One region of the Vibrio alfacsensis genome, then DNA from elsewhere that is predicted to be linked to it. Evidence: predicted binding sites of a transcription regulator. Region 1 holds the regulator's gene; the other holds the start of a gene.
What was found. The regulator CRP, encoded in region 1, controls carbon source genes, mostly activating them, when cyclic AMP is high. The targets are predictions, from matches to a motif close to TGTGANNNNNNTCACA.
Positions count from the first base shown of each region.

Region 2: a site for CRP is predicted at 2,128-2,143, ahead of deoD (purine-nucleoside phosphorylase). Genes of this name have one in related genera too.

Region 1 covers NZ_AP024165.1:2,856,862-2,861,136, reverse strand. Annotated here, with positions in the region: gene astA (arginine N-succinyltransferase) at 1-136, shown strand, start outside; gene astD (succinylglutamate-semialdehyde dehydrogenase) at 165-1,622, shown strand; gene VA249_RS13175 (DUF1338 domain-containing protein) at 1,884-2,678, shown strand; gene crp (cAMP-activated global transcriptional regulator CRP) at 2,780-3,412, opposite strand; gene VA249_RS13165 (phosphoribulokinase) at 3,652-4,275, opposite strand, start outside.
Region 2 covers NZ_AP024166.1:278,903-283,177, reverse strand. Annotated here, with positions in the region: gene phrB (deoxyribodipyrimidine photo-lyase) at 1-35, opposite strand, end outside; gene VA249_RS15975 (MerR family transcriptional regulator) at 131-934, opposite strand; gene VA249_RS15970 (YbgA family protein) at 924-1,874, opposite strand; gene deoD (purine-nucleoside phosphorylase) at 2,262-2,972, shown strand; gene VA249_RS15960 (lactate dehydrogenase) at 3,072-4,275, shown strand, end outside.

The DNA of each region.
Region 1 (4,275 bases):
ATCGTTTTCAGATTTTCGAGCCGCAGCGGCAAAGGCGGCGTATGACGCTGAGACACATAGCGTCGTAATTGCGCCTGAATTGGCGGAAGCGCTTTTGGTTAAGGACGGAGATTTTATCCGTCTTCTTCCACAGTAACTGACGACAGATTTTAAGGATAGAAACAATGACGCATTGGATTGCAGGTGAGTGGGTACAAGGTCAAGGAGAAGCCCTAACGTCTTTATCTCCATATAATCAAGAAGTGATTTGGCAAGGCAAAGGTGCAACCGCAGAACAAGTGAATCAAGCGGTAGATGCGGCACGTGAAGCGTTTGTTGAGTGGAAAAAACGCCCATTCGCAGAGCGTGAAGCGATCGTTTTGGCTTTTGCTGAAAAAGTAAAAGAGAACAGCGAAACCATCGCCGAAGTTATCGCTAAAGAAACGGGTAAGCCGATTTGGGAAACTCGCACTGAAGCGGCGGCAATGGCCGGAAAAATCGCCATTTCTATCCGCGCCTACCATGACCGAACAGGAGAGGCGACCCGTGAAGCTGCGGGCAACCAAATTGTATTGCGTCATCGCCCACTAGGTGTGATGGCGGTATTCGGTCCTTATAACTTTCCAGGTCACCTACCAAATGGTCACATCGTGCCTGCATTGCTTGCGGGTAACACCGTTGTATTCAAGCCATCTGAACAAACCCCGTGGACAGGTGAACTCGCAATGAAACTGTGGGAAGAAGTTGGTCTACCAAAAGGTGTGATTAACCTAGTCCAAGGCGCGAAAGAAACGGGTATTGCTCTTGCCGATGCTAAAGGTATTGATGGTGTGTTGTTTACCGGGAGCGCAAACACAGGGCACGTCTTGCATCGTCAATTCGCGGGTCAGCCAGATAAGATGTTGGCGCTTGAAATGGGCGGTAACAACCCGATGGTTATCTCGGATAACTACGGTGATCTAGATGCGACAGTTTACACCATCATTCAATCGGCATTCATTAGTGCAGGCCAACGCTGTACCTGTGCACGCCGTCTGTATATCCCGTTTGGTGACAAAGGCGATGCCGTGATCACGAAGCTGGTGGAAGCGACACGCAATATTCGTGTAGACCAACCTTTTGCAGAGCCTGCGCCATTCATGGGACCACAAATTTCGGTTGCGGCAGCCAAGTTAATTTTGGATGCACAAGCGAACTTACAAGCACTGGGTGGCGAAAGCTTGATTGAAGCAAAAGCAGGTGAAGCGGCGTTTGTTTCTCCGGGGATCATCGATGTGACGAACATTGCGGAGTTACCAGATGAAGAGTACTTCGGCCCACTGCTGCAAGTTGTACGCTACGAAGGGTTAGAAAAAGCGGTTGAGTTAGCCAACGATACGCGATTTGGTCTATCCGCAGGTCTCGTTTCAACTGACGACCAAGAGTGGGACTACTTCGTTGATCATATCAGAGCTGGCATCGTGAACCGTAATCGCCAATTAACGGGAGCAAGTGGTGATGCTCCGTTTGGCGGCCCTGGTGCGTCAGGTAATCTACGTCCAAGTGCTTATTATGCAGCGGACTACTGTGCGTACCCAATGGCATCAATGGAGGGACAAGAAACGATCTTACCTGCAACATTGAGCCCGGGTGTTAGCTTGTAATCAAGTATACGAAGCGGTGACAAAGTATTACTGCTTCTATCGGCCAGAGCTATTTACCTCATTAGAATTCAGGTAAGCGCTGGCAAACGCCAAAGGTGAGCTTAAGACTTTCCAGAGCGTGTTGACTGACTGGCACTTAATGCCACACATACCGTCACAGGTTGATGACCACTCGTTCTTAATTCTGGACAGCCTTTCGGCTGTGAACGAGTGGTCAACTTCTTCTACCTATAACTGAACATTTCGTAACAAGGAGTTGTTATGACGCCCGACCTGCTATTTGAATCGCTGTGGAAAGACTATATTCAACGTCTTTGCCCATCTGCTGCTAAAGTGCATCAACTTCTACAAGAAGATGAACCTCTTATTAATGACCATATTGCGCTGCGTACGTTTAATGTCGCTCCTCTAGGCATTGAAACGTTGGCGAAGCCATTCCTAGCGGTGGGTTACAAAGCCTGTGGTGACTACGTATTTGAAAGCAAAAAGCTGGTGGCAAAACATTTTGAGCATCCAGATCCGAAACAACCAAAAGTCTTCATCAGTGAATTGAAAGTGGATGAGTGCTCACCAGAGCTACAAGGCATTGTTCATAAACTGGTAGAGCAGGTTGATGCTTCTAAACTGACCGGCAGTGACTTTTTGTACGGCGGACGTTTGTGGGACCTTAGCTATGCTGACTTCCAAATTTTAGCGAAAGAGAGTGAATACGCTTCTTGGCTAGCGGCTCATGGTTACGGAGCTAACCACTTTACAGTGAGTGTCAATCAGCTTAATCAGTATGAAGAAGTGAAGCAGGTGAATGACTATTTGCGAGAAGCAGGCTTTATCATTAACGAAAATGGTGGTGAAGTAAAAGGCACTCCAGAAGTACTTTTAGAGCAGTCTTCTACCATGGCAGATAAAGTCCCGGTCACATTCATGGATGGGGCACAAGTCATCCCTGGTGGTTTCTATGAATTTGCGAAACGTTACCCGATGGAAAGCGGCGAACTGTACTCGGGGTTTGTTGCGGCATCAGCAGACAAAATCTTTGAGAGCACGGACAGTAAATAACACGAATCCAAGTAAAGAAAAAGCCACCCGAGGGTGGCTTTATAATTTGAACGTTATTTCGATGAGAAGTTAGTTAATGAATAAACTAACTGATTAAGAAATTAACGAGTCCCGTATACAACGATAGTTTTACCGTGTGCAGAGATTAGGTTTTGTTCTTCTAGCATTTTCAAGATACGACCAACGGTTTCACGAGAACAGCCAACAATTTGACCGATTTCTTGACGAGTGATCTTGATTTGCATGCCGTCTGGGTGAGTCATCGCATCTGGTTGTTTAGCTAGGTTCAGAAGAGTCTGAGCGATACGACCAGTTACGTCTAGGAACGCTAGGTCACCTACTTTTTGGCTAGTAACTTGAAGACGACGAGCCATCTGCGCAGAAAGGCGCATAAGGATATCTGGGTTTACTTGGATAAGTTGACGGAACTTCTTGAAAGAAATTTCTGCCACTTCACAAGGAGATTTAGCACGAACCCAAGCTGTACGCTCTTGGTCTTCTTCGAATAGGCCAAGCTCACCAATGAAGTCACCTTGGTTTAGGTAAGAAAGGATCATCTCCTTACCTTCTTCGTCCTTGATAAGAACCGCAACAGAACCTTTAACGATGTAGTACAAAGTTTCTGCTTTTTCGCCCGCGTGAATTAGCGTGCTTTTTGATGGGTACTTATGAATGTGACAGTGTGAAAGAAACCATTCTAATGTTGGGTCGGTTTGAGGTTTACCTAGAACCATAATATCTCACTTCCTCTGCAGGGTACGCTTGCGCTATCCATATTTTAGCTCAGCCTGAATTGGCCTACTAGAATAAGAGCACTTTTTCTATGCTGCAAGCTCTCTTATGTTTCGGTTAGAAATAGTATCCTTTTTCTAAAACGATTTCTTGATTTTAATCGTGCCATGGCGGAGATTTTGTAAGCAAAACTGTGCACATGATCACGGTATGAAAAGTAAACACCTTAATACGGACGTTTCTACCCGATTTTTCCCGTTTCGATGAGTTGTTGCAGTATTGGCCTAACAATGAGCTCCATAGCAAAGCTCATTTTACCACCAGGCACCACAATGGTGTTATGGCGTGACATAAATGAGCCATCAATCATCGCCAATAGGTACGGGAAGTCGACATTCTTAATTCCGCGCAGGCGAATCACAACGAAACTTTCATCTAGGCTTGGGATCCCTTTTGCGTTTAGCGGGTTGGATGTGTCCACCGTCGGTACGCGCTGGAAGTTGATGTGAGTGCGAGAAAATTGTGGGGTAATGTAGTTTAAGTAGTCGTCCATAGAACGCACAATGGAGTCCATTACAGCCTCACGTGAGTGTCCGCGATCACGGGTGTCACGGACGAATTTTTGAATCCATTCCAAGTTTACGATAGGGACCATGCCAATCAAAAAATCGACATGTTGAGCAACGTCTACTTCGCCATCCACCACGCCGCCATGCAACCCCTCATAGAACAAGACGTCACTGTTTTCGGGTAAGTCTTGCCACGGTGTGAAAGTGCCAGGCATTTGATTGTAAGGCACCGCCTCATCAAAGGTGTGCAGGTATCGGCGTACGCTGCCCGTGCCCTCTGCACCAAATTGGCGGAA
Region 2 (4,275 bases), on a different replicon from region 1:
GTTCTTAAATCACGTCGAAACCAAACCAGAATCATGTCATCTCCTTAAGAGAAAGTGCTCGTTCATAAAAATACTGTTACTCACGACAACACTGTTATTTGCGAGAAAGTGGTGACTTACGAAATTAGGATTAGGCGGTAAAATGCAGCTTTTCTATCACTTCAGAGAACTGAACTTTTTCCGGTAGCTGTGTTTGTAGCGTGGTTAACGCTTCCACCTGCTTATTAGGCAATGCTTTGTTAGAGAAGAAATGCACAACCTGATAACGAGACAGCACCTTGTGATCAATCAAACCTGATATATCTTCTACTCTATCAATCAGAGTGATGTGATAACCCTGTTCGCAAAGCTTCGCTGCTTGTATCCAGCCATCTGTGGATCGAACTTGATCGAAACTAACAAGTAAACACTTCCCTTTTGTTGACGCTTTGTTCTCTGATTCCACTACATACGCGAGCCGTGTAATCAAGCAAGTCTGAAACAAGCCCATTTGCAAAGATCGTAAGGAAATTTTAACGAGCTCAAGAGCGTCCAATATTGGATTGATGAACTGTTCAACAACAATATCCAATGGGTATTCTTTAAGCACACGTGACAACAACGTTTCCGTTTTACCTCTGTTGAGCTCTGACAATGCCTCTAGCACCGCTTCCGATTCTTCTAAACGTTGCTTGTGAGGAGGTAACGATGTGTTAATCGGTTGCCCGAGTAGTTCTTTTACCTTACCTATCGCAACCCCTTTCGCTAACCAACTTTGCACCTCACGAATAACATCGACATCTTGTTGGCGAAATACACGATGTCCTTTGTCTGTTCTCTGTGGCTGTATTAAGTTGTAACGTCGTTGCCAAGCGCGAAGCGTAACCGGCTTAACACCGGTTAGCTCTGAAACATCTCGGATAGCATATAATTTCTCTTCTTTGCTACAAACCATAGCGTAATCTCATCTCCTGTGGATGTGGGTCTATGTACTTTTGCTTTTGTAGATACTCATCTGGGTAAGCATTAAGGTAGTGTTTAATCAACGTAAGAGGCGCAAGCAACGGCAATAAGCCTGTACGATAATCACTGATCACGGTAGCCAGCTCGGCTTTTTCTTCTGGATTCAGTGAGCGCTTAAAGTAACCTTGCAAGTGCATCAAAACGTTTGTGTTATTTTTACGGCTTGCCCGATTCTGCAACGCTTTCATTAAACCTAGGCGATACAGACTATGAAAAGTATCCATATCATAACTCGCGATATCTGCGACTAAACGTCCTAACGATTTATACGATTCTGGGTGATGTGCCATTAACGTTAACTTATAGCGAGAGTGAAACTCGATGATCTTGCCGCGGGTTGGCTCACCACCCATCGACTCATAAAAGTCATTTAGGCAGTAAACGCGGGTAATGAAGTTCTCTTTTAGTACTGGATCATTTAAGCGTCCATCTTCTTCAACGGGTAGCCACGGCATTTTTTCCATTAGGGTCTTGGTGTAGAGCCCCACCCCCTCTTTCGCCGCATTGTTCTTACTGTACACTTTTACGCGTTCCATGCCACAAGTCGGGGATTTAGCACATACGATGTAGCCACACAGCTGTTCCCCTTGAAGCTCGTTCACTTTGTTTTCTGAATACGTCAGCATTTTATCGGTATGGTCGTTTTCAGGATTTTTGGTTTCCACCAATGCAATGCGCTCTTCGTTACTCACTAGGCGAATGGTTGGTCTAGGCACTGTCATGCCAACCCCCACTTCTGGACATACAGGCACGAAACTGAAGTATCCATCTAATTCTTTAGTAACGAAGTTGCTGATTTTGTGTCCTGAGTCGAAACGCACACGTTGACCCATTACACAAGAACTAATACCTACTTTGATTGATGATTCCATGATGCCGCGCCCCTATACAAAATGTTTTGTTGTATAACTTATAGCAAGTGATATAAGTTTGTACAAGATATTAATTTGTACAACACTAACTTTTACTGCCACGTCTTAGATTCGATCAGAAAATTTTTTAAAATACTGGCATCTCTAAAAAGCCTACGAAACCACTAAATAACTCACGAGCAAATCGATTGCCCCACCGCTTTCAACATATTTAGTTATCAACAAGAAGTTTTACTGAGAAAACGAACCATTTTGTGACTTAACTCTCAAGTACCTCTTGGTCGTCCCGATATTATTGCCTCAAAGAAAACGAACAAGTTCAACAGAATTGGTAATAGCGTCCTATACTAGAGGCGTTTTATCTGAACAAAACTTTGGAGAGCACTTATGGCAACCCCACACATTAACGCACAACCAGGTGATTTCGCAGAAACCGTTCTAATGCCGGGCGACCCGTTGCGCGCAAAATACATTGCAGAAACGTTCCTAGAAGATGTGAAACAAGTTTGTGATGTTCGTAACATGTTCGGTTTTACTGGTACTTACAAAGGTAAAAAAGTGTCTGTAATGGGCCATGGTATGGGTATCCCTTCTTGCTGTATCTATGTACACGAACTGATCGCTGAGTACGGCGTGAAAAACGTAATCCGTGTAGGCAGCTGTGGCGCTGTACGTGATGACGTTAAACTGATGGACGTTGTTATCGGTATGGGAGCTTCTACAGACTCAAAAGTTAACCGTATCCGCTTCAACAACCACGACTTCGCTGCCATCGCTGACTACGGTCTTCTAGAAGAAGCGGTTAACCAAGCACGAGCTCAAGAAGTACCGGTTAAAGTTGGTAACGTATTCTCTGCAGACCTGTTCTACACACCAGAAGCCGACCTTTTCGAGAAGATGGAAAAACTAGGCATCCTAGGTGTAGACATGGAAGCGGCTGGTATCTACGGCGTAGCTGCAGACCTAGGCGCGAAAGCGCTAACTATCCTGACAGTTTCTGACCACATCATCCGTGGTGAAAAACTAAGCTCTGAAGAGCGTCAGAAGTCATTTAACGACATGATGAAAGTGGCTCTAGAAACCGCAATCAACATCTAAGAAACAAATATACCCAGGCAACCCCGAGATTCTTGGGTATAAGTAGTAAATTGCAGCCGGAGCCTGACCGGCTGCTCGAATTATCCCGAGGGGGCGATTGTGTCTAACGGCGAACTGCCAAAGGACGCAGATGGGTTACAACTCAACTTTTGTAAAACATTGGCGTGTGACAACTTTGGATTGAGCGATGCAAAGCGATACGTTTTGCAACATGCTAACCCTAAACGTCCGGCGATGGTATGCCGTGAATGTGGAGCTTTCCCCCCCTTACTTAACAACCGCGATGTGGTGAATGAACTTCATCGCTTGAGACACGTCCACAGCGATGGGTTACCGGCTTGTCGCAATGGTGACTGTGAAAACTTTGGGCTTTCTGTTCATACCCATAAACACCTCTACCATGCTTTTGGTTACAGTGGCGATCGCCAGCGTTACCGATGCAAAGCGTGTCAAAGCACTTTTGTCGACAAATGGTCTGGCATTAATAAAAAGCTTCAGTTCCAAGAGAACTTAATGGGGCTGCTGTTTACTGGTTATTCTGTTCGCGAGATCTGCCGCAAGCTCAATATCAATCCAAAAACGTTTTATGACCATGTTGATCATATTGCAAGCCGTTGCCGTCGTAAACTTGCGACGATTGATGCACGCTGGGTCAACCATGCAAATCATTACGAGCTAGCATCAAACTATGTCGCTCTACAACCTAAAAGTAACAATGGTGTCTATTGGATAGTGTCTGGAGAAGCGCATTCTGGTTATATCCTATGTCAGCATGTTAACTATTCTGTTGATGATGAGCCTGTCGCAAATATCGATCACAATCCTTACGATGAAGTATCACGCTTCGTGTCCCAAGAATACACAGCAGAAGCCAGTGAAGCACCGCCAGCACCATCAAACAAGTTACGAGAACGCATTGACCAAAAATACCAAACGATTTTGGCTCGTGGCAACGTAGAGGATCCACTAGGGAATCTTTCGATTTTCCACTATCCATCTAAAGGCGCATTAATTCGCCCTCCTTACACCTCTTACGCGCATTATTTGCATGTGTTGGATATGTGCAACTCCGAAAAGCGAGTTTCTATCTATATGCCTCAAGATCCCCTGCTTCGCTCTGCAGCATTGAGCGTTTGCTTATCTCGTATTCAAGAAAAAAACGTTGATCTGATGTATGTCGAAGAAGATGCCCATTGGGATATGGCCGCGCCGTTTGGCAAAGTGGATATTGCCTATATGAGTTGGTGGCGAGATCGCTGGGGTATTTCCAATCAAGGAGAAAGTACAAAAGGCATTTGCTACT